Regions from separate parts of the Amycolatopsis sp. NPDC043889 genome, predicted to be linked through region 1. Evidence: riboswitches for the same ligand, from Rfam matches in the RefSeq annotation. Region 1 holds a riboswitch; the other holds the start of a gene.
The links. A riboswitch is a leader RNA that binds a small molecule or an ion and turns the genes downstream of it on or off. The one in region 1 is predicted to bind glycine.
Positions count from the first base shown of each region.

Region 2: another riboswitch for glycine. It lies ahead of gcvP (aminomethyl-transferring glycine dehydrogenase); the one in region 1 lies ahead of gcvP (aminomethyl-transferring glycine dehydrogenase).

Region 1 is NZ_JBWKEC010000018.1:14,584-25,973, reverse strand. Features, by position in the region: gene AC0685_RS28080 (nuclear transport factor 2 family protein) at 1-163, shown strand, start outside; gene gcvP (aminomethyl-transferring glycine dehydrogenase) at 210-3,089, opposite strand; glycine riboswitch at 3,260-3,361, opposite strand; gene AC0685_RS28070 (MerR family transcriptional regulator) at 3,408-3,989, opposite strand; gene AC0685_RS28065 (TetR/AcrR family transcriptional regulator) at 4,287-4,901, shown strand; gene AC0685_RS28060 (bifunctional nuclease family protein) at 5,244-5,717, opposite strand; gene ftsR (transcriptional regulator FtsR) at 5,937-6,698, opposite strand; gene garA (glycogen accumulation regulator GarA) at 6,695-7,162, opposite strand; gene gcvH (glycine cleavage system protein GcvH) at 7,288-7,671, opposite strand; gene clsA (cardiolipin synthase ClsA) at 7,735-8,370, opposite strand; gene AC0685_RS28035 (hypothetical protein) at 8,408-8,641, opposite strand; gene AC0685_RS28030 (hypothetical protein) at 8,949-9,458, shown strand; gene AC0685_RS28025 (hypothetical protein) at 9,482-9,862, shown strand; gene AC0685_RS28020 (hypothetical protein) at 10,243-11,178, opposite strand; gene AC0685_RS28015 (adenylate cyclase) at 11,287-11,390, shown strand, end outside.
Region 2 is NZ_JBWKEC010000005.1:186,883-198,272, forward strand. Features, by position in the region: gene AC0685_RS13085 (FadR/GntR family transcriptional regulator) at 1-136, opposite strand, end outside; gene AC0685_RS13090 (L-serine ammonia-lyase) at 225-1,598, opposite strand; gene lipA (lipoyl synthase) at 1,615-2,616, opposite strand; gene glyA (serine hydroxymethyltransferase) at 2,613-3,881, opposite strand; gene gcvH (glycine cleavage system protein GcvH) at 3,883-4,260, opposite strand; gene gcvT (glycine cleavage system aminomethyltransferase GcvT) at 4,278-5,369, opposite strand; gene gcvP (aminomethyl-transferring glycine dehydrogenase) at 5,378-8,209, opposite strand; glycine riboswitch at 8,352-8,445, opposite strand; gene AC0685_RS13120 (four-helix bundle copper-binding protein) at 8,624-8,986, opposite strand; gene AC0685_RS13125 (3-oxoacyl-ACP reductase) at 9,244-10,011, opposite strand; gene AC0685_RS13130 (aldehyde dehydrogenase family protein) at 10,015-11,376, opposite strand; gene AC0685_RS13135 (gamma-glutamyl-gamma-aminobutyrate hydrolase family protein) at 11,373-11,390, opposite strand, start outside.

The DNA.
Region 1 (11,390 bases):
CCTGCCGTCGGCGCCCGACGCGCATCACGACATCGCGCGGTTCCAGTGGCACCTCGGTCCGGAGGGCGCGGAAGAGCCGCTGGCGATCGGTTTCGACGTCATCACCGTCGAGGACGGGCGGATCAAGCAGGTGCTGGGATTTCTCGACAAGATGCCCGGCTGAGCTGCAGCGTATGCCAGTGAACCCGCGACCGCGATCGGGAGCGGGTTCAGGCGAAGGCCTCCGGTGGCGGGCAGGAGCAGACGAGGTTGCGGTCCCCCGCGGCCCCGTCGATCCGCCGCACCGGGGGCCAGATCTTCGACGCGGTGAACCCGGCCGGGAAGACCGCGATCTCCCTGCTGTACGGGCGATCCCACTCCCCAGCGAGGCAGCGCGCGGTGTGCGGGGCGTTGCGCAGCGGGCTTTCGGTCACCGGCCACTCCCCTGCGGCGACCTTCTCGATCTCGGCGCGGATCGCGATCATCGCGTCGCAGAACCGGTCGAGTTCGCCGAGGTCCTCACTCTCGGTGGGCTCGACCATGAGTGTCCCCGCGACCGGGAAGGACATCGTCGGCGCGTGGAGGCCATAGTCGGCCAGCCGTTTGGCGACGTCGTCGACCGTGACGCCGGTGCGTTTGGTGATCGCGCGGAGGTCGAGGATGCACTCGTGCGCCACGAGTCCCTCGTGCCCGGAGTACAGCACCGGATAATGCGCGGCGAGACGTTTCGCGACGTAGTTGGCGTTCGCGACCGCGGTCAGCGTCGCCCTCCGCAGGCCGTCGGCGCCCATCATCCGGACGTAGGCCCAGGAGATCGGCAGGATCGACGCGCTCCCCCACGGCGCGGCGCTGATCGGGCCTACGCCGGTGGCCGGGCCGGCGTCCGGTTGCAGCGGGTGGTTCGGCAGATACGGCGCCAGATGCGCGCGGACACCGATCGGGCCGATGCCCGGCCCGCCGCCACCGTGCGGGATGCAGAAGGTCTTGTGCAGGTTCAGATGGGAGACGTCGGCGCCGAACTTCCCGTACTGCGCGACTCCGATCAGCGCGTTCAGGTTCGCCCCGTCGACGTACACCTGACCGCCCGCGTCGTGCACCAGCGCGCAGACCTCGCGGACGGTGTCCTCGTAGACGCCGTGCGTCGAGGGATAGGTGATCATGATCGCGGCGAGGTCGTCCGCGTGCTCGTCCACAGTGGACCTGAGGTGGCCGAGGTCGATGTTGCCCTCGTCGTCGCATTTCACCACGGCCACGCGCATCCCCGCCATGACCGCGCTGGCGGCGTTCGTCCCGTGCGCGCTGGACGGGATCAGGCAGACGTCACGCGCCTCGTTCCCGCGCTCGCGGTGATAGGCGCGAATCGCCAGCAATCCGGCGAACTCGCCTTGGCTGCCGGCGTTCGGTTGCAGTGAGACCGCGTCGTAGCCGGTGATGCCGGCGAGCCACCGCTCCAGATCCTTCACGACGGTGAGCAGCCCTGCCGCGTCCTCGGCGGGCGCGAACGGGTGCAGGCCGGCGAACTCCGGCCAGGTGATCGGCTCCATTTCGGCCGTGGCGTTGAGTTTCATCGTGCAGGAGCCGAGCGGGATCATGCTCCGGTCGAGCGCGACGTCCTTGTCGGACAACGACCTCAGGTACCGGAGCAGTGCCGTCTCCGAGCGGTGTGCGTGGAAGACCGAATGCGTCAGGTAGTCGCTGGTGCGGCGCAGATCCGGCGGGAAACCGTCCGCGGTGTCCGCGTCGAGCGAGTCCACATCGGACACCGCGACCCCGAACGCCTTCCACACCAGGGAAAGGTGCTCACGGGACGTCGTCTCGTCGCAGGCGACGGCGACGTGGTCCGCGTCGACGAGCCGCAGGTTGACCCCGAGTTCCCGGGCGGTGCCGACGACCCCGGTCGCGCGGCCGGGGACGGCGACCATCACGGTGTCGAAGAACTCGCAGTGCACGACGTCGACACCGCTCTCGGCGAGTCCTGCCGCGAGCACGGTGGCCATCCGGTGCGCGCGGTTCGCGATGGCGCGCAGGCCTTCGGGACCGTGGTACACCGCGTACATCGACGCGATCACCGCCAGCAGCACCTGGGCGGTGCAGATGTTGCTCGTCGCCTTCTCGCGGCGGATGTGCTGCTCACGGGTCTGGAGCGCGAGCCGGTACGCCGGAGCGCCGTCGGCGTCCTTCGACACCCCGACCAGACGGCCGGGCAGCTGCCGTTCGAGACCCTGCCGAACCGCGAGGTACGCGGCGTGCGGCCCGCCGAAGCCCATCGGGACCCCGAACCGCTGCGTGGATCCGATCGCGACATCGGCGCCGAGCTCACCGGGCGACCGCAACAGGGTCAGCGCCAGCGGATCCGCGGCCATCACCACCGCCGCGCCCAGTGCCTTGGCCTCGGTGATCGTGTGGTCCCATTCGCGGACGACTCCCGACGCGCCCGGATACGACAGCAGCACCCCGAAGAAGTCGCCGCCCAGGCCCAGTCCGGTGATGCCCTGGGACAGATCCGCGGTCACCAGCTCGATGCCGAGCGGTTCGGCTCGGGTGCGCAGGACCTCGATCGTCTGCGGAAGGGTGTCCTCGTCGACCACGAACCGGTTCGACTTCGCCTTGCCCGCCCGGCGGACCAGCGTCATCGCTTCCGCCGCGGCGGTCGCCTCGTCCAGCATGGAGGCGTTGGCTATCGGCAGGCCGGTCAGATCGGCGACCATGGTCTGGAAGTTCAGCAGCGCTTCGAGGCGGCCCTGCGAGATCTCCGGCTGATACGGCGTGTAAGCGGTGTACCAGGCCGGGCTCTCCAGCACGTTCCGGCGGATCACCGGCGGGGTCACGGTGCCGTGGTAGCCGAGGCCGATCATCTGGACCATCGGCCGGTCGCGCGCGGCCAGCGCGCGGAGTTCGGCGAGCGCGCCGGTCTCGGTGGCGGGCGGCGGCAGATCCGGCGGTGTCGCGGACTCCCGCAGCGACGCGGGGACGGCCCGCTCGGCGAGCTCGTCCAGGGAAGCGACGCCGACGACGTCGAGGATGCGCGCGAGCTCCTCGGCGCCGGGACCGATGTGCCGGTCCGCGAAGGGGGTCCCGGATTCGAGAGCGGCCAGTGATACGGGCTCCATCGGGGACCTCCCAAGACGCGGGGGTGGGGCCGGGACGATTGTCCTGGCCCTCCCCACTCTGTCCGTACCCCCGAGGGGGCGCCTGAGAGTTTCGCCCGAGTGTTGAGCCGGGCTTGCACCGTCGGCGGGGCCGCCAGGCTGTGACCTGGCGAACCACTTTCCAGAGGCGTCTCTTCCGCGCGGTCCAGGGTGCCTGAGAGGTTCCGGGGAGGACTTGCTCCTTCGGCGCCGAGCTCAACGGTTATCGGCTCGGTCTCTCCCGCGCGGATTCGTCGACCGCGGAAGTGAGCCTACCCTGCCGCCCGCGCGGCTTCATGATCAGCCGGTGCGACGTGCGTTACGGCGCTGTGTGAGCTCGTCCGGCGTGACCGTTTCGATCACGCCGCCGTCGGCCCGCTCGGCCGGGAACTCGTGGATGGTGCCGCTGATCTCCTGCATCGCGCCGCTGACCGCGATCCCGAAGACACCTTGCCCGCCCTGGAGTAAATCGACGATCTCTTCGGGCGAGGTGCACTCGTAGACGGTGGTGCCGTCGGAGAACAGGGTGACCTTGGCGAGGTCACGGACGCCGCGCAGACGCAGGTGGTCGACGGCGACGCGGATGTTCTGCAGGGAGACACCGGTGTCCAGCAGCCGCTTGACGACCTTCAGGACGAGGATGTCCTTGAACGAGTAGAGCCGCTGCGAACCGGAGCCGTGCGCCGTGCGGATACTCGGCGCGACCAGCTTCGTGCGGGCCCAGTAGTCGAGCTGCCGGTAGGTGATCCCGGCGATCTGACAGGCGGCGGGGCCTCGGTAGCCGACGAGTTCGTCCGGGAGGGAAGAGTCGGGGAACAGCTCGCCCTGCTCGCCGTCAGCGACCGGAACGAGCGGCTCTTGAGGGCTACCAGCCTCGACCACGCCATGCCTCCCCTCGCCCGACCTGGCGGCCGGCGAACAAAGCCGCGCGGACCCACGTGAGTCCGCACCGGAGTTCCTCGTCAAGACGAATGCCCCAGACATCCGAATCACACCTTGGCGATTCACCTTCATTGACGGTAAGCGCGTCCGGCAAAGCGGTCAACGCGACGCGCGGGCCACCTCAAGCTCTTCTTGAGGCTTGTCGAGCACGGTCCCCCATTCGGCCGCATGGTTGCCACTTTTACTCAGCCGTGTTATTTTTTACTCATGCAAGTAACTCCCTCCACTCAGAGCGCCATGCAAGAGGTCCAGGCGGAGCTGGGGCTGTCGGTCGCCGAGGCGGCCAGGCGGGCCCAGATCATCGGAGCCACGATCGCGACGATCTCCGACCTCGGCTACCACAAGACGTCGTTCGCGAAGATCAAGGAGCGGGCCGGGCTGTCCAGCACCCGGATCATCTCGTACCACTTCACCAACAAGGCAGGCCTGATGCAGGCCGTGGTCACCACCGCGACCGGGATGAAGGACAAGTTCCTCGAGGAGCGGATCCAGGGCACGACCGACCGGGCCGGGCTGCTGCGCGGCTACATCGAGTCGGAGATCGCGTTCCTGGGCTCGTACCCGGAACTGGTGCGGGTCATGGTCGAGATGGGCTCGAGCGGCTCGGACGCCGAGGGCTGGTTCATGTCGGCACCGCTGGTCGAGGAGTTCCGGACCGGCAGGCTCGAACGTCAGCTCCGGCAGGGGCAGCAGGAAGGCGCTTTCGGCGAGTTCGCGCCGGACGTGATGGCGCTGTCGATCGCGCAGGCCATCGACGGTGTCGCGGCGAAGTTCGCGACGGATCCGAAACTGGACCTGGAGCGGTACGGGCGGGAACTGGCGGACCTGTTCGTCAAGGCGACCGCCGCCTGACTGGGTCGCGTGAGTCGCGAGTGCGAGGCGAAGGGCACCTTTCGGTCCGCCTGAGGTCGGCTCGCCCCGATCGGAGAAGTCCGTGAAGGCCTCCTTGCCTACCCTGAAGGTAGTGAAGGAGGCCCTCACGGTCGCCGTGACCGGACGTTGGCCCCAGGTGCACCAACAGTCACAGCAACCGCGCGTGAAGGACCCCTTTCTTCGGCTCAGCCGAGGAAAGGGGTCCTTCACGTACTTGAGGCGCGGCCGGCCGCCGCGCCACGCATTCAGAGGACTAAACGCACGCACGAAGAAGGGCGGCGCCACCGGCACCGCCCCTTCGCGCGGAATCCCAGGATGTGATCAGGTGTCGGCGCCGCGGAAGTCCTCCGGCGAGACCGAGTCGAGGAACTCGCGGAACTTCTCGACCTCGTCCTCCTGCTCGTCGGGGATGATGAGACCCGCTTCCTCCAGCACCGCGTCCACGGCGTGGATGGGCACTCCCACCCGCAGCGCCAGCGCCACCGAATCGCTCGGTCGCGCCGAAACCCGGATGTCCCCGTCGAAGACCAGTTCCGCGAAGAACGTGCCTTCCTTCAGATCGGTGATGACGACCTGTTCCAGCTCACGGCCCAACGCTCCGATGACCTCCTTCAGCAGGTCATGGGTGAGCGGACGGGCCGGGCGGACTCCCTGCTGCTCCAAGGCGATGGCGGTGGCCTCGACCGAGCCGATCCAGATCGGCAGGTAACGCTCGCCTTCGGTTTCCCGCAGCAACAAGATCGGCTGATTCGCGGGTAGCTCCACCCGCACGCCGACGACGCGCATCTCGCTCATCGGGCTTCGCCTCCCTCTCGTGCGCACGGGCTGCAACGCTTGTCTCGACGACCAAGCGACGGTAGTCCCGACGCTACCCGTCTTCCGAGCGCTGTGCTCGCTGTCTCCGACATTCTCGGTTCGCCCGTGGCAAACCCGACTCTCACGGTACGGCATAGGGTGCCGAACATTCAGGCATTGACAAGTGACCGCACAACCGCTCCCGGCCCCCGAAGCCGTTCAACCGCCCGTGACAGCCCGTATTCCGGCCTTCACCAAGAGCGTGTGCAACGCCACGGTCAAGGCGGCCAGCTCCCGGACGACCTCGTCACCCCTCGCCTGGGCGTCCTCGTCACGATGCCGATACACCGGGGTCACGATCTGCTCCAGCAGGCCGACCTCGCGGTCGGCCGCGGCCCGGAAGGCACGCAGATGTCTCGGCTCTATACCGAATTCGGTCATCGCCTTCACGGTCTTCGCCACGAGCACCGCGTCCGGGTCGAAGAACCCCGCCGCCCCGGGGCGGACGAGACCGTATTGCCGCAGCTCAGCCAGGGTGGCGGCGTCGATGCCGGCCTGGCGGAGCAGATCTTCCTCGGTCAGCCTGATCTCGCGGTCGGTCTCGAAGTCCCCCGGGGACGGCAGTCCGCCGTTCTCCCCGGGGGCGTCGAGTGACACGAGTTTCCGCGGCAGCCGCGGCATCGCCGCCGAGGGCGCGGCGCCCTGATCCGCCGCGTCCAACTGTTCCTTGATGACCTTCAGCGGGAGGTAGTGATCCCGCTGGGCGGAAAGGACGAACCGCAACCGCTCCACGTCCGCCGAAGCGAACTGCCGGTACCCCGACGGGGTCCGGCCCGGCTGGACCAGACCCTCCGCCTCGAGGAACCGGATCTTGGAGATGGTGACATCGGGAAAGTCGCCGCGCAGCTGTGCCAGCACGGCTCCGATGCTCAACCCATCGCGCTGCGACGCGTCCCGATCAGGCCGCCCGGCCGCCGTCACCGTGCCCCCTGGCCCCCGTGACCCGGGCCGGTCAGGAAGACCAGGCGGAACTTGCCGATCTGCACCTCGTCGCCACCGGCGAGGACGGCCTGGTCGACCGGCTCGCGGTTGACGTAGGTGCCGTTGAGGCTGCCGACGTCGATGACGACGAACTCGCCACCCTCACGGCGGAACTCGGCGTGCCGCCGGGAGACCGTGACGTCGTCGAGGAAGATGTCGCTGTCCGGGTGCCGTCCCGCGCTGGTGGTGTCGCGGTCCAGCAGGAAGCGCGAACCCGCGTTCGGACCCCGCTTGACGACCAGCAGCGCGGAACCCGCGGGCAGCGCGTCCACACCCTGGACGGGGGCCTCGGCAGCCGGAGGAGCCTCAGTGCCTTCGACGTCGGCCAGGAAGTCGGCCCGGAAGACAGAAGTCCGCTCCGGAGACTGCTCCGGGGGAACGCCGGGCCCGTCGTTCGTGCTCACCTGAGCTCTCCTAACGCATGTGTGTTGCCACTACTCAAGAACGTGTGGAGGTCAAACGTACCGTGCCTGATCGAATCTCCGGCCCGCGGCTCCCCCTACTCTTCCCGAAGGGCCGCGGCCTGCGGCTATTCCTTGATCAGGGCCTGGTACGCCTCGGCCTCCAGCAGGGATTCCACCGAGCTCGCGTCGTCGAGACGGAGCTCGATCAGCCAGCCCTCGCCGTAGGGGTCGCTGTTGATCAGCTCGGGCGACTCGGTCACCGCGTCGTTGACCGCGACCACCTCGCCGTCGAGCGGGGCGAACAGCTCCGAAACGCTCTTGGTCGACTCGACCTCGCCGAACGCGTCGCCCGAACCGACCTGCTTGCCGACCTCGGGCAGTTCGACGAACACCACGTCACCGAGCTGGTCCTGGGCGTACTCCGTGATGCCCACGCGCACGAGCCCTCCGTCGCGCACGGAGACCCACTCGTGTTCCTCGGTGTACCGCAGTTCTTCTGGAGTGGACAACGCCGCTCCCCTTTCTGACGCCCTCGCTCGAAACCGACGCGCGCAGTTTCGCATCCCGCCGGGTCACGCGCCCGGCGCCTCCCGCAACCCGACGGGTCCGGCCGGTCGTAGCGCCCGTGCGGTCTGGACGACGTACAGCACGCCCGAATAGACGTACAGGACCGCACCCCACGCCGTGAAGGCGTAGCCGATCGGCCTGGCGATCGCGGCGATGCCGGAACCGCCCTGGGTGAGCAGCAGGAACGGGAAGGCGTACATCAGCACGAAAGTGGCGCCCTTGCCGATGTAGGTGACCTCCGGCGGGGCGAAGCCGCGGTGCCGGAGCAGCAACACGCAGACGCCCAGTACCGCCTCGCGGACGACCAGCGGAACCACCAGCCACCACGGGATGATGTCGCGGATCAGGAAGGCGATGAGGGTCGCGAGGATGTAGAGCCGGTCGGCGGCGGGGTCGAGCAGCTGGCCGAGCCGCGACATCTGGTTGAGCCAGCGGGCGAGTTTGCCGTCGAGCCAGTCGGTGAGCGCGCTGAACACGAGCAGCGCGAGCGCCCAGCCGTCCTCCTTCGGGCCGAGGAGCAGCCACAGGAAGACCGGCACCCCGGCGAGCCGGAGGATCGAAAGCATGTTGGGAACGTTCAAGGCCTGCCGCAGCAGGGAAGGCTCTTCGCCGGTCACGCTCGGTTCGGGGGGCGTACTCACCCGCTCAGCCTATCCAGCGGCGGCAGGTCCTCCCCCGTCAGCTGGCCCGGGTGTGGGTCCAGCCGCGGCGTTGCAGGTCCGCGCTGGTCAGCGCCACGGGCCTGCCTCGGTGGTCGGTGCCCATCCAGCGGTTGTGGCCGGCGGAGGTCTCGAGGACGTACGGGCGGCCACCACACCAGACGACGGTGCACGGCGCCGTCGGTGGCAGCTCCGCGCTCGCCGGCGCGGCGGCCTGGGGTGACGCGGGGTCGGTCTGTTCGTCGGTCTTCATCACTCTCACGGTTTCGTGACGGGGACTGGGACACGCCGGAGCGCTACCTTTGTTTTCGGCAGAACGGGTCCGCGCGTTAACGGATCCGGCATGGATTCGTCCGATCGGTTCGCGACGACAGCAGGATGTTGTCGCGCTGTGAACGGCATGTTAATCGTCCACAATGGACAGTCGGTGGGCGGTCCTCGCGTACCGCGGCGGCGGGGTCGCGATAGCCTCCCGCGAATCGAACGTGGCTCAATGCCACGGCATCGGGCCCGGCCGGGTCAGAATGAGCCGGCCACGACCGGCCGACGAAAGGATCGCCTTGCGCGTCTCGACCACCACGGGAACGTGGCGGCGCCTGTTCGCGGCCTGCGCCGTCACCGGAACGCTCGCCGCCTGTTCGGGCGAAGATCCGCCACCGCCTGTCACCTCGATGTCGGTCTCGCCGCCCTCGCTCCCCACAGCGGTGTCCAGCGTGCCGGTGCCGCCGATCCCGTCGCGGACCCCGCCGAGTCCCTCCGCCGCCCCGCCTCCCACTTCCCAGCCGAAATCCGCTGAACCGGTTCAGGGTTCGTGCGGAACGGTCACCGCGGCCAGCGGGCTGACCCTCCAGGTGCTCAACGGCCCCGGCGTCTCGTGCGCGGACGCGACCGGGATCGTCGGTTCGTTCCACCAGAGGATCGCCGGACGGCAGTCCGCGGGCTCGGACGAACCGGTCAGCGAGACCGTGGACGGCTGGCTGTGCGTCTCCGGCGCCCCCGCCGCGCAAGGCGGCACCAGTTGCAGCAAAGGCGAACAGAACGTGTTCGCCGCCGTCGTCCCCGTCGAATGAACCATCCTCGAGAAGAAGGGCCCATGAAGAGCCTCGCCGTGCTCCCCGCCGCGTTCGCCGTCGTCCTGCTGAGCGGTTGCGGCGCCGATCCCGCTCCCGCGGCCGCGCCGCCGCCCTCCCCCGCCCCCACGGCCGACCAGGTCCTGGCCGGTACGCCGTGTGGCGAGGTCACCGGGTTCCAGGGCGCGAAGAACAAGGTCGTCGTGCGCGGGAAGGCCGAGTGCGCCGAAGCGACGCAGGTGCTCACGGACTACTTCGCCAAGCTGACGCCCGCCGAGGCGGCGTCACCGCAAGGGCCCGGCCCCGTGGTGGTCGGGGCTTGGACGTGCGGGAGCGGGCCGAACGATCCGGTGACGAGTTGTTCGACCGAAGACGAGCGCCAGATCGAAGCGACCCGCTCCTGAGCCTCAGTCGCCCCAGTTGGCCGTACATGGTGCAGGCCTCGAACCTCTGTCCTGGTTTCGAGAACCCGCCGTCCCGCGACACGTCACCTTGCCGCAGTCGGCGGTTTTGCCCACCAGGGCCGTGCCGCCCTGCTTGCCACCGGAGAGAAGGTCGCGCAAGGCGAGGCCGAAACCGGACAGATCGTCACCCTTCACGAACTCGAAGGTGTGTCGATGGGCGCGGTACCGGCGCCGGTTTCCGTCTGAGGTACATGAAGGTCGAGTTTCCTCGGCTCAGCCGAGGGAAGGGTCCTTCACCCGCGGCCGCTGTGGCTGCTCGCGTACCTGGGAAAGGCCTCCGGGTTTCCGCGCCTTTTCCGACACACGAGTCCTTTCGTCGTTCACTGGAGCCTCAGCAGGACTTCGTGTTCGAGTTTGCCGACGAGAAGGTACTCGGGCCGATATCCGGGCGGGACCACGAAACAGACGAGACCCGTGGTGCCGCCGAAAGCGCCGGGAGCGCCCGCGCAGTCCTTGACCCGCTCCGGCTCACCGTGTTCGTCGGCCGACAGTTCCAGCGGCGTGTCGCCGAGGCGGGACGCCTCGATCCGCAAGGTGAGGACGTGGAATCCGCTCAACCACGCCTCGGCTCCCTCGGGCGGCCCGGTCCTGCTGTCGAGCACCCGCACGGCCGCCTCCCCGGATACGGCGGTCTGCCCACGGGCGAACACCGGCGGCGGTCCCCATAAGTCGCGACGGTGTTCCCAGAGATTCGGGACGGGGTCGGCCGCCTCACGGTAGGCCTTCCCGCCGAAGCCGACCGGCGTCAGGACCACTAACGCGGCGAAGGCCAGCCCGGCCAGGAACGGCAGGGACTTCCACGCGATCCCCGGTCTCGCCACTCTGACCAGCACGATGGCCGCGAGCGCCAGGAGCGCCCAGCCGAGGGACATCGCCGTGATCTTCTCCCACGGATGGTGGGCTTCCACGACGTCGGCGGCCCCGCGCACGGACAGAACCCGGTCCGTCACCGACGAAAGCCGGGCGACCACCGGATCAGCGAGGCCGAACGCGTCTCTTGTCGGCACTTCGATCGCGCGGCCGTCTTCGGTGATCGCCAGAACCTCGTAGGAGGTACGCGGGCCGTGCTGTCCTTCGGTGGTCGTGGAGTTCGTTTCGGAGATCACCGCGCGCACATCGTAGGTGCCGGCCAATCCTTCGACGGCCCATCGTCCGGCGAAGGCCGCGACTGAACCCCAGACGATCCCGATCACGAACGCGATGATCATCGCGTTCGTGCGCTGCCCGTCTTTCCGATCCAGTTCGAAGAAGACCACCAACACCCCCTGTCCGGCTCGCCCAGCCTATGGGCCGAGGCCGCCGCACGGCACGGGATTTGTACCCACCCCTTGCGATCCGAAGTAAGAGTCATCTAGACTCAAACTATGCTCACCAGGGAAGACGCCGTGAAGGCGGTCGAGAACGCGGTCGACGCGGCCGCTCTGTTCGCCCGCCATCGCTACCGCGAACTGGCGGCCGCGCTCCACCC
Region 2 (11,390 bases), on a different contig from region 1:
GCAGCCGCTCCCCCGCGCCCACCACGCCCAGCCGGATCGCCTGGAGCAGCCTTTCGACGGTCTCCTCGAAGGCGTTGCCCGCGCGCACCGGGCGGAACAGCGCGTCACCCGCGTTCGCGACCGTGCTCGACTCCACCCTTCGAGTTTAGGCGGCCCGCAATTCGTCCTCTGGATGCGGTACTTGCGTGTGCAACTACCGCATCCAGAGGACTAAATGCGAGGGGTCAGCACTCGATGACGTTCACGGCGAGGCCGCCGCGCGCGGTCTCCTTGTACTTCACGCTCATGTCGGCGCCGGTCTCGCGCATCGTCTTGATCGCCTTGTCCAGCGTCACGACGTGCGAACCGTCGCCGCGCATCGCCATCCGCGCGGCGTGGATCGCCTTGGACGCGCCGACGGCGTTGCGTTCGATGCACGGGATCTGCACCAGCCCGCCGACCGGGTCGCAGGTCAGCCCCAGGTGGTGCTCGACGCCGATCTCGGCGGCGTTCTCCACCTGCGCGGGTGAACCGCCGAGGACCTCGGTGAGCCCGGCGGCGGCCATGGCGCTGGCCGAACCGACCTCGCCCTGGCAGCCGACCTCGGCGCCCGAGATCGAGCCCGTCTGCTTGAGGATCGAGCCGATCGCGCCCGCGGTGAGCATGAACGTCACGATGCCGTCGTCCGACGAGCCCCTGATGAACCGCTGGTAGTAGTGCAGAACCGCCGGGATGATCCCCGCCGCGCCGTTGGTCGGCGCGGTGACGACGCGGCCGCCCGCGGCGTTCTCCTCGTTGACCGCCAGCGCGTACAGGCTCACCCAGTCCATCGCGTACAGCGGGTCACCGACGCCGTCCTCGGCGAGCAGCTTCTCGTGCAACGCCTTCGCGCGCCGAGGCACCTTCAGCCCGCCCGGCAGCACGCCCTCGTGCTCGCATCCGTTGCGCACACATTCCGCCATGACCTGCCAGATCTCCAGCAGTCCTTCGCGGATCTCCTCGCGCGTGCGCCACGAAAGCTCGTTGCGCAGCATGATCTCGCTGATCGGCAGCCCGGTGTCCTCGCAGTGCTTCAGCAGATCCGCGCCAGTGCGGAACGGGAACTCCAGTTTCGTCGAGTCCTCGACGACGACAGTGTCGGTCTCGTAGGACTCGTCGCGCACGAACCCGCCGCCGACGGAGTAGTAGGTGCGCTCGCGCAGCACCTTCCCGTCGGCGCCGAACGCGCGGAAGATCATCCCGTTCGGATGCGCGGGCAGCGACTTCCGCCGGTGCATGGTCAGGTCGGTGTCCTCGGTGAACACGATCTCGTGCTCACCACGCACCTTCAACCGGCAAGATTCCCGGATCTCCGCGATCTTTCCGGGCACCGTATCGGTGTCGATCTCCTCCGGACGCTCCCCGGACAGCCCGAGCAGCACGGCCTTGTCGCTGCCGTGCCCGAACCCGGTCGCGCCGAGCGAGCCGAAAAGCTCGCTCTGGACGCGGGTCGTGGCGGCGAGGTCACCGTCCGCCGCCAGACCGTCCACAAAGGTCAGTGCGGCACGCATCGGGCCCACCGTGTGGGAGCTGGAGGGGCCGATGCCGATCGAAAACAGGTCGAAGACGCTGATCGCCATTGATCTGCCCTCCTTCCTATCTGGCCAGCAGTGAGCTGGCTTCTTGGGCCGCGGGCCCTTCGGCGGCGAGATGGGCCAAGTTCTCCGACAGCGCTTCGCCGCGGTGGGCCTTCGTCTGGGCGAACAGGCGACCGGCCCGATACGACGAGCGTACGAGCGGCCCGGCCATCACACCAGCGAAACCCATCGCTTCGGCGGCGTTCGAATGCTCGACGAACTCCTCCGGCTTGACCCACCGGTCCACCGGATGATGCCTCGGTGAAGGCCGCAGATACTGGGTGATCGTGAGGATCTCGCAGCCCGCGTCGACCAGATCCTTCATCGCCGGAGCCACCTCCTCCGGCGTCTCACCCATGCCGAGGATCAGGTTCGACTTCGTCACCAGACCGGCCTCACGAGCCCGGGTGATGACCTCCAGCGAGCGCGCGTACCGGAAGCCCGGCCGGATCCGCTTGAAGATCCGCGGCACCGTCTCCACGTTGTGCGCCAGCACCTCCGGCCGCGAACCGAACACCTCGGCCAGCTGATCCGGATCCGCGTTGAAGTCCGGGATCAACAGCTCGACACCGGTGCCCGGGTTCAACGCGTGGATCTGACGGACGGTCTCCGCGTACAGCCACGCGCCGCCGTCTTCCAGGTCGTCACGCGCGACACCGGTCACCGTCGAGTAACGCAAACCCATGGCCTGCACCGACTCCGCCACCTTGCGCGGCTCGGTGCGATCCAGCGCCGCCGGCTTGCCCGTGTCGATCTGGCAGAAGTCACAGCGCCGCGTGCACTGGTCCCCGCCGATCAGGAACGTGGCCTCACGGTCTTCCCAGCACTCGTAGATGTTGGGACACCCGGCCTCCTCACACACGGTGTGGAGGCCTTCACGCTTGACCAGTCCCTTGAGCTCCGTGAACTCCGGACCCATGCGCGCGCGGGTCTTGATCCACGGCGGCTTCTTCTCGATCGGGGTCTGCGCGTTGCGGACTTCGAGCCGGAGAAGTTTGCGCCCCTCGGGGAGCGCGCTCATCGGTTGAGGTCCGCGTACAGCGGGTGCTTCTTCGCCAGCAGCTCGACCCGGGCGGACAGCGACTGGCGCAGGGCCTCGTCGAAGTCCGGGCGCAGCGCCTCGGCGATGATGTCGGCCACCTCGGCGAAGTCCTCGGCCCCGAAGCCGCGGGTCGCGAGCGCCGGGGTGCCGATCCGCAGGCCGGAGGTGACCATCGGCGGACGCGGGTCGAACGGGACGGCGTTGCGGTTGACCGTGATGCCGACCGAGTGCAGCCGGTCCTCGGCCTGCTGACCGTCCAAAGTGGAGTTGACCAGGTCGACGAGCACCAGGTGCACGTCGGTGCCACCGGTCAGCACGCGGACTCCGGCCTCGGTGCAGTCCGTGCGCGAAAGGCGGTCGGCCAGGATCTTCGCGCCTTCGAGCACGCGCTGCTGGCGCTCGCGGAACTCCTCGCTCGCGGCGATCTTCAGCGCGACGGCCTTGGCCGCGATGACGTGCTCCAGCGGACCGCCCTGCTGGCCGGGGAACACCGCCGAGTTGATCTTCTTGGCGAGTTCCTGGCGGGACAGGATGATGCCACCGCGCGGGCCGCCGAGGGTCTTGTGCGTGGTCGTGGTGACGATGTCGGCGTAGGGCACCGGGCTCGGGTGCAGCCCGGCGGCGACCAGACCGGCGAAGTGCGCCATGTCGACCATGACCTTCGCGCCGACCTCGTCGGCGATGCGGCGGAACTCGGCGAAGTCGAGCTGACGCGGGTACGCCGACCAGCCGGCGATGATCAGCTTCGGCTTGTGCTCCTTGGCGAGGCGCTCGATCTCCTCGACGTCGACGATCCCGGTCTCCTTGTCGACGTGGTAGGCGACGACGTTGTAGAGCTTGCCGGAGAAGTTGATCTTCATCCCGTGGGTCAGGTGCCCGCCGTGCGCGAGGTCGAGACCGAGGATGGTGTCGCCGGGGTTGAGCACCGCGACCATGGCGGCGGCGTTGGCCTGCGCGCCCGAATGCGGCTGGACGTTGGCGTGCTCGGCGCCGAACAGGGCCTTCGCGCGGTCGATCGCCAGCTGCTCGATGACGTCGACGTGCTCACAACCGCCGTAGTAGCGGCGGCCGGGGTAGCCCTCGGCGTACTTGTTCGTCAGCACCGAACCCTGCGCCTCGAGCACGCCCACCGGGGCGAAGTTCTCCGAGGCGATCATCTCCAGGGTCGACTGCTGCCGGTCGAGTTCGGCGGCGACGGCCGCGGCGACCTCGGGGTCCACTTCGGACAGGGCAGCATTGAACATGTCAGTTCTCCTGGGTCAGGACGGCGTACGCCTGGGCGTCGAGCAGGGCGGGCACGTCGCCGGACAGACGCACCTTCAGGAGCCATCCTTCGGCGTACGGGTCCGAGTTGATGAGCTCGGGGGTGTCCGTTGTGGCCTCGTTCACCTCGACGACCTCACCGTCCACGGGTGCGTACAGCTCGCTGACCGATTTGGTCGACTCGACCTCGCCGAACACCTCGCCCGCGGTGACGGTGTCGCCGACCGAGGGAAGCTGGACGAACACGATGTCACCGAGCGACTCGGCGGCGAAGGCGGTGATGCCCACGGTGGCGACGCCGTCGGCGACGCTCAGCCACTCGTGTTCCTTCGTGTACTTCAGGTCCTGGGGGATGCTCATGATCAGAGGAGGGCCTTTCAGGCGCGGGAGTAGAAGGGCAGGGCGACGACCTCGACGGGCTCGATACGGCCCCGGATGTCGACGGAAAGCTCGGTGCCGGGCTCGGAGTGCTCCCGGTCCACGTAGGCCATGGCGATCGGGTAACCCAGCGTCGGCGAGAGGGCACCGCTGGTGACCTCGCCGATCTCGGTGTCACCCGCCAGGACGGTGTAGCCGTGGCGCGGGGCGCGGCGGCCGGAGCCCTTGAGCCCGACGCGGACCCTGGGAACGTCCTTCTTGGACAGTTCTTCGAGGGCGGCCTTGCCCACGAAGTCGCCCGGCTTCTCGAACTTGACCACGCGCCCGAGGCCGGCTTCGAACGGGCTCAGCTGGAGGCTGAGCTCGTTGCCGTACAACGGCATTCCCGCTTCGAGGCGCAGGGTGTCGCGGCAGGCGAGACCGGCCGGGAGCAGGCCGTGCGGCTCGCCCGCGTCGGTCAGGATGCGCCAGACGGCGGGAGCCTCACCGGCCGGGACGTACAGCTCGAAGCCGTCCTCACCGGTGTACCCGGTGCGGGCGAGCAGGACGTCGTGCCCCTTCACGACGGCCGGGACGCTCGCGTAGTACTTGAGCGCGCCCAGGTCGGCGTCGGTGACGGCGCCGAGGATCTCGACGGCCTTCGGGCCCTGGACGGCGATCAGCGCGACGTCCTCGGACTTGTTCTCGACGACCGCGTCGAAACCCGAGACCCGCTCGGCCAGCGCCTCCGCGACCACGCCGGCGTTGCCCGCGTTGGCCACGACCAGGAACTTCTCGTCGGCGAGGCGGTAGACGACCAGGTCGTCCAGCACGCCGCCGTTCTCGTCGCAGATCATCGTGTAGCGCGCCCGGCCCGGCTTCACGCCGGACAGGTTGCCGACCAGCGCGTAGTCGAGGGTGTCGGCGGCCTGCGGGCCGGTCACCTCGATCTCGGCCATGTGCGAGAGGTCGAACAGGCCGGCGGCCTCGCGGACCGCCTTGTGCTCAGCCAGTTCGCTGGAGTAGCGGATCGGCATCGACCAGCCCGCGAAATCGGTGAACAGCGCACCCAGTCCTTTGTGGACTCCGTGCAGGGACGTCTCTTTCGACATCAAGTGCCTCAGTTCTCGTAGGCGTTGAGCGGCGGGCAGGAGCAGACGAGGTTACGGTCCCCGCGCGCACCGTCGATGCGGCGCACCGGAGGCCAGTATTTGGACTTGCGGTTCACCCCGGCGGGGTACACCGCCAGTTCGCGGTCGTACGGCAGGTCCCAGTCGCCGACGAGGGTCTCGGCGGTGTGCGGGGCGTTGCGCAGCGGGCTGTTGTCCGCGGCCCACTTGCCCTGCGCGACGGCGTCGATCTCCGCGCGGATGGCGATCATCGCCGCGATGAAGCGGTCGATCTCGCCGAGGTCCTCGGACTCGGTCGGCTCGACCATCAGCGTGCCCGCGACCGGGAACGACATGGTCGGAGCGTGGAAGCCGTAGTCGATCAGGCGCTTCGCGACGTCGTCGACGGTGACGCCGGTCTCCTTGGTGAGCCCGCGCAGGTCGAGGATGCACTCGTGCGCGACCAGGCCGTCCTGGCCGGTGTAGAGCACCGGGTAGTGCTGGTTGAGGCGCTTGGCCACGTAGTTCGCCGCGAGGACCGCGACCTGCGTCGCGGCGGTGAGCCCGCCCGCGCCCATCATGCGGACGTACGCCCACGAGATCGGCAGGATCGACGCCGAGCCGTACGGTGCGGCGCTGATCGGGCCGACACCGGTTTCCGGACCGGCCTTCTCCAGCATCGGGTGGTTGGGCAGGTACGGCGCGAGGTGCGCGCGGACCGCGACCGGGCCGACGCCGGGGCCGCCGCCTCCGTGCGGGATGCAGAAGGTCTTGTGCAGGTTCAGGTGCGAGACGTCGCCGCCGAACTCTCCCGGCTTGGCGAGACCCAGCAGGGCGTTGAGGTTCGCGCCGTCGACGTAGACCTGGCCGCCCGCGTCGTGGACGATCTTGGCCAGCTCGTCGATGCCGTTCTCGTACACGCCGTGCGTGGACGGGTACGTGACCATGATCGCGGACAGCGTGTCGCGGTTGGCCTCGACCTTGGCCCGCAGGTCTTCGAGGTCGACGTTGCCCTCGTCGGTGCACTTGACCACGACGACGCGCATCCCGGCCATCACCGCGGAGGCGGCGTTCGTGCCGTGCGCGGACGACGGGATCAGGCAGACCTCGCGCTCGGTCTGACCGTTGGCGTGGTGGTACGCGCGGATCGCGAGCAGACCGGCGAGCTCGCCCTGGCTGCCCGCGTTCGGCTGCAGCGAAACCTTGTCGTACCCGGTGACCTCGGCCAGCCAGCCGGACAGCTGCTCGACCAGCACGTGGTAGCCCTCGGCCTGGTCCGCGGGCGCGAAGGGGTGGATCCCCGCGAACTCGCGCCAGCTGATCGGCTCCATCTCGGTGGTGGCGTTGAGCTTCATCGTGCAGGAGCCGAGCGGGATCATGCCGCGGTCGAGCGCGTAGTCCAGATCGGACAGACCGCGCAGGTAGCGCAGCATCGCGGTCTCGGAGCGGTGCGAGTGGAAGACCTCGTGGGTGAGGTACTCGCTCTCGCGGCCGAGGCCGGCGGGCAGCGCACGGGCGTCGGCGGCGGGGGTGTCGACGCCGAACGCGTTGAGCACCTTGGCGATGATCGCGGGCGTGGTGACCTCGTCGACCGCGATGCGGACGTGGTCGGCGTCGACCGGGCCGAGGTTGATCCCGTTCTCCCGCGCGACCGCGACGACCGCTTCGGCCTGTCCGGGCATGCGGGCGAGGACGGTATCGAAGAAGCCCTCGTGCACGACCTCGACGCCTGCCGCTCGGAGGGCGTCCGCCAGGCCCGCGGCGAGGCCGTGGACGCGGGTCGCGATGCGCTTGAGGCCGTCGGGACCGTGGTAGACCGCGTACATCGCGGCGAGCACGGCGGGCAGCACCTGCGCGGTGCAGATGTTGGAGGTCGCCTTCTCGCGGCGGATGTGCTGCTCACGCGTCTGCAGGGCGAGGCGGTACGCGGGGTTGCCGTCGGCGTCGACCGAGACCCCGACCAGGCGGCCCGGCAGCGAACGTTCGAGCCCGGCGCGGACGGCCATGTACCCGGCGTGCGGACCGCCGTACCCGAGCGGGACGCCGAAGCGCTGGGTCGAACCGGCGGCGATGTCGGCGCCGAACTCACCCGGCGCGGTGATCAGCGTGAGGGCGAGCAGGTCGGCGGCGACGGCGTACAGCGCGCCGGCGGCCTTCGCGGTCTCGGAGATGGCGGAGTAGAAGCCCGCGCCGCGCAGCACGCCGGAAGCGCCCGGGTACTGGACGACGACGCCGAAGAACTCCTCCGGCAGGCCGGTGAGCAGGTCACGGACCTCGACCTCGACGCCCATGGCCTCGGCGCGGGTGCGGACGACCGCGATCGTCTGCGGCAGGCACTCGGCGTCGAGGACGACCTTGTTCGACTTCGCCTTCGACGCGCGGCGCATCAGCATGACGGCCTCGGCGACGGCGGTGGACTCGTCGAGCAGGGAGGCATTCGCGGTGGCGAGACCGGCCAGCTCCGAGACCATGGTCTGGAAGTTGAGGAGGGCTTCGAGACGGCCCTGCGAGATCTCCGGCTGATACGGCGTGTACGCCGTGTACCAGGCCGGGTTCTCCAGCACGTTGCGGCGGATGACCGCCGGGGTGACCGTGTCGTGGAAGCCGAGACCGATCATCTGCGTCATCGGCTTGTTGAGCGCGGCGAGCGCGCGAAGCTCGGCGATGGCGTCCTCTTCGGACGCGGCGGGGGGAAGTTCGAGGTCGCGGGTGACCCGGATCGCGGACGGCACGGCGGCCTGCACCAGGGCATCGAGACTGCCGTAGCCGACCTCGGCGAGCATCTTGGCCTGCTCGGACTCCGAGGGGCCGATGTGCCGGTCGTCGAAGGACGTACTGGTCAAGGGAGCTCCTTGGGTCAGGCGCCGGATAGACCGGTGCGCTGGGAACTCCCCCTCTGTCATGGCACCTGAGAGTTTCACCACCGTTGAGGGTGGCTTTCACCTTGGGTGAGACGCACTTGCGCGCCTGCTTTCCAGAGTGGCCTCGCGTGAAGCGGTAGTGGGTACCTGAGAGATTCCGGGGAGTTTGCTCCTTCGGTGCCCCACCACGTTCGTGGGGGCTCTCCCGCTCCAGCTCGACGGCCCTGTCTGAAGTTGTGCGCACACCGTACCTGGCGTGTTCGACGCGCGTCTACTTCCAGCCGAGCACGTCACTTGACCCGCACTCGCGTGCTTGGAGCCGGAACTCGCGTGCTTGGAGACGTAACTCGTGAGTTCCGCCTCCAAGCACGCGAGTCACGGCTCCAGACACGCGAGTTACGCGTTTTCCATCATCATTTCGGCGGTGATCGTGCCGCAGAGCTCGGCGCACCGCATCATCATGTCGGCCGCGTCGGCGAGCTCGGCGTCGCCGGTCTTGGCGCACTCCTGGGCGCACATGCGCATCATCTGGGAGGCGAGGCCGCACGTCTTCGCGCACATGCGCATCATCTCGAGGTCGGCGACCATGGCGGAGCAGCGCATCATCATGTCGGCGGACATGCGGGACATGTCCGCGCAGGTCACCATCATCATCCCGAGCTTCGCGCCGCCGATCTCCATGCAGCGCGTCATCATCTCCTCGCACCTGACGTGGCACTCGTTGCACAGGTCGATGCAGTCACGCATGGCGGTGCTCATCTGCCGGGTCATTCGTCGGGCCTCCCGCGCTGTTCGGATCACGGAACCGGGTGGTCCCGCGTCTCAGGACTACAGCGCAGGTCAGCGGCCCGCCATCCCAGCCACCGGGACGAGTGACGGCGGCCGGAAGTACAGCCACGGTTCGCGCCGGGCCCAAGTCCGTGAAGGCCTCCTTCCCTACTCTCAAGGTAGGGAAGGAGGCCTTCACGGACATCGCGACCCAACGGCGCGCATTTAGAGGACTAAATGCGTGGCGGTCAGACGGGCGTGACGTAGGCGCCGGAGATCCCACCGTCGACGAGGAACTGCGACGCCGTGATGAACGAGGCGTCGTCGCTCGCCAGGAACGCGACGGCCGCCGCGATCTCCTCCGGCTCCGCGAACCGCCCGACCGGCACGTGGACCAGCCGCCGTGCCGCCCGCTCGGGGTCCTTCGCGAACAGTTCCTTCAGCAGCGGCGTGTTCACCGGACCCGGGCACAGCGCGTTGACCCGGATGTTCTCCCGCGCGAACTGCACGCCGAGTTCCCGGCTCATCGCCAGCACCCCGCCCTTGGACGCGGTGTAGGAGATCTGCGACGTCGCCGCGCCCATGACCGCGACGAACGACGCCGTGTTGACGATCGAGCCCTTGCCCTGCCGCCGCATATGCGGCAGCACGGCCTTGCAGCACAGGTAGACCGAGGTCAGGTTGACCTTCTGTACCTTCTCCCACGCGTCGATGCCCGTGGTGAGGATCGAGTCGTCCTCGGGCGGGGAGATGCCCGCGTTGTTGAACGCGACGTCGACCGAGCCGAAAGTGTCCACAGTGGCCTGGAACAGGGCCTCGACCTGCTCGGCGTCGGTGACGTCGGCCTGCACGAACAGGCCGCCGACCTCGTCGGCCGCGGCTTTGCCCGCCTCGGCGGAGATGTCGCCGATGACGACCTTCGCGCCCTCGCTCGCCAGCCGCCGCGCGGTGGCGAGGCCGATGCCGCTGCTGCCGCCGGTGATGACCGCGACGCGGCCTTCGAAACGCTGAACCATTCCTTATTCCTCCGTGCTGATAAAGACGTTCTTGGTCTCGGTGAAGGCGTCGACGGCGTCGGGGCCCAGTTCGCGGCCCAGTCCGGACTGCTTGAACCCGCCGAACGGCGTCCAGTACCGGACGGACGAATGCGAGTTGACCGACAGGTTCCCGGCTTCGACGCCACGCGCGACGCGGAAGGCGCGGCCGACGTCGCGGGTCCAGATCGAGCCGGACAGGCCGTACTCGGTGTGGTTGGCCATGGTCACCGCGTCCGTCTCGTCGGCGAACGGGACCACGGCGACGACCGGGCCGAAGATCTCGTCCGACGCCAGCGGATGCCGCAGGTCCGGCGGGGTGACGACGGTCGGCGCGAACCAGTATCCGGGACCGACGGGCGCGTTGCCCCGGAAGGCGACCGGCGCCGCGTCGTCCACATAGGACGACACTTTCGCATGGTGCCCGGCCGAGATCAGCGGACCCATCTCGGTCACTTCCAGCCGCGGATCCCCCACGACGACGCCGTTCACCGCCGGTTCCAGCAGCTCCATGAACTTCTCGTACACGCTCGACTGCACGAGGATCAGCGACCGCGCGCAGCAGTCCTGCCCGGCGTTGTCGAAGACGCCGTACGGCGCGGTCGCCGCGGCCTTGTCCAGGTCGGCGTCGGCGAAGACGATGTTCGCGTTCTTGCCGCCGAGTTCCAGCGTCACCCGCTTCACCTGCGCGGCACACCCGGCCATGATCTGCTTGCCGACCTCGGTGGAGCCGGTGAACACCACCTTCCGCACCGCCGGGTGGTCCACGAAGCGCTGCCCCACCACGGATCCCTTGCCGGGAAGCACCTGGAAGACGTCTTCGGGGATCCCCGCCTCACGGGCGAGTTCGCCGAGGCGGATGGCGGTCAGCGGGGTGAGCTCGGCGGGTTTGAGCACGACGGTGTTCCCTGCGGCGAGCGCGGGCGCGAACCCCCAGCCCGCGATGGGCATCGGGAAATTCCACGGCACGATCACCCCGACCACGCCGAGCGGCTCGTGGAACGTCATGTTCACGCCGCCGGGTACCGGGATCTGCTTGCCGCTCAACCGTTCGGGCGAAGCCGAGTAGTACGTCAGCACGTCGCGGACGTTGCCCGCTTCCCAGCGCGCGTTGCCGATCGTGTGGCCCGCGTTGGCGACCTCCAGCTGGGCGAGATTCTCGATGTCGGCGTCGACGGCGTCGGCGAATCGGCGCAGCAGCCGCGCCCGGTCGCCGGGGGCCACCGCGCGCCAGGCGGGGAACGCCGCGTGCGCGCGGGCGATCGCCGCGTCGGTCTCCTCGGCCGAGGTCGGCTCGACCGACCTCACCACCTCCTCGGTGGCGGGGTTGATCACCTCGAACGTCATGCGCGCTCCTTAGC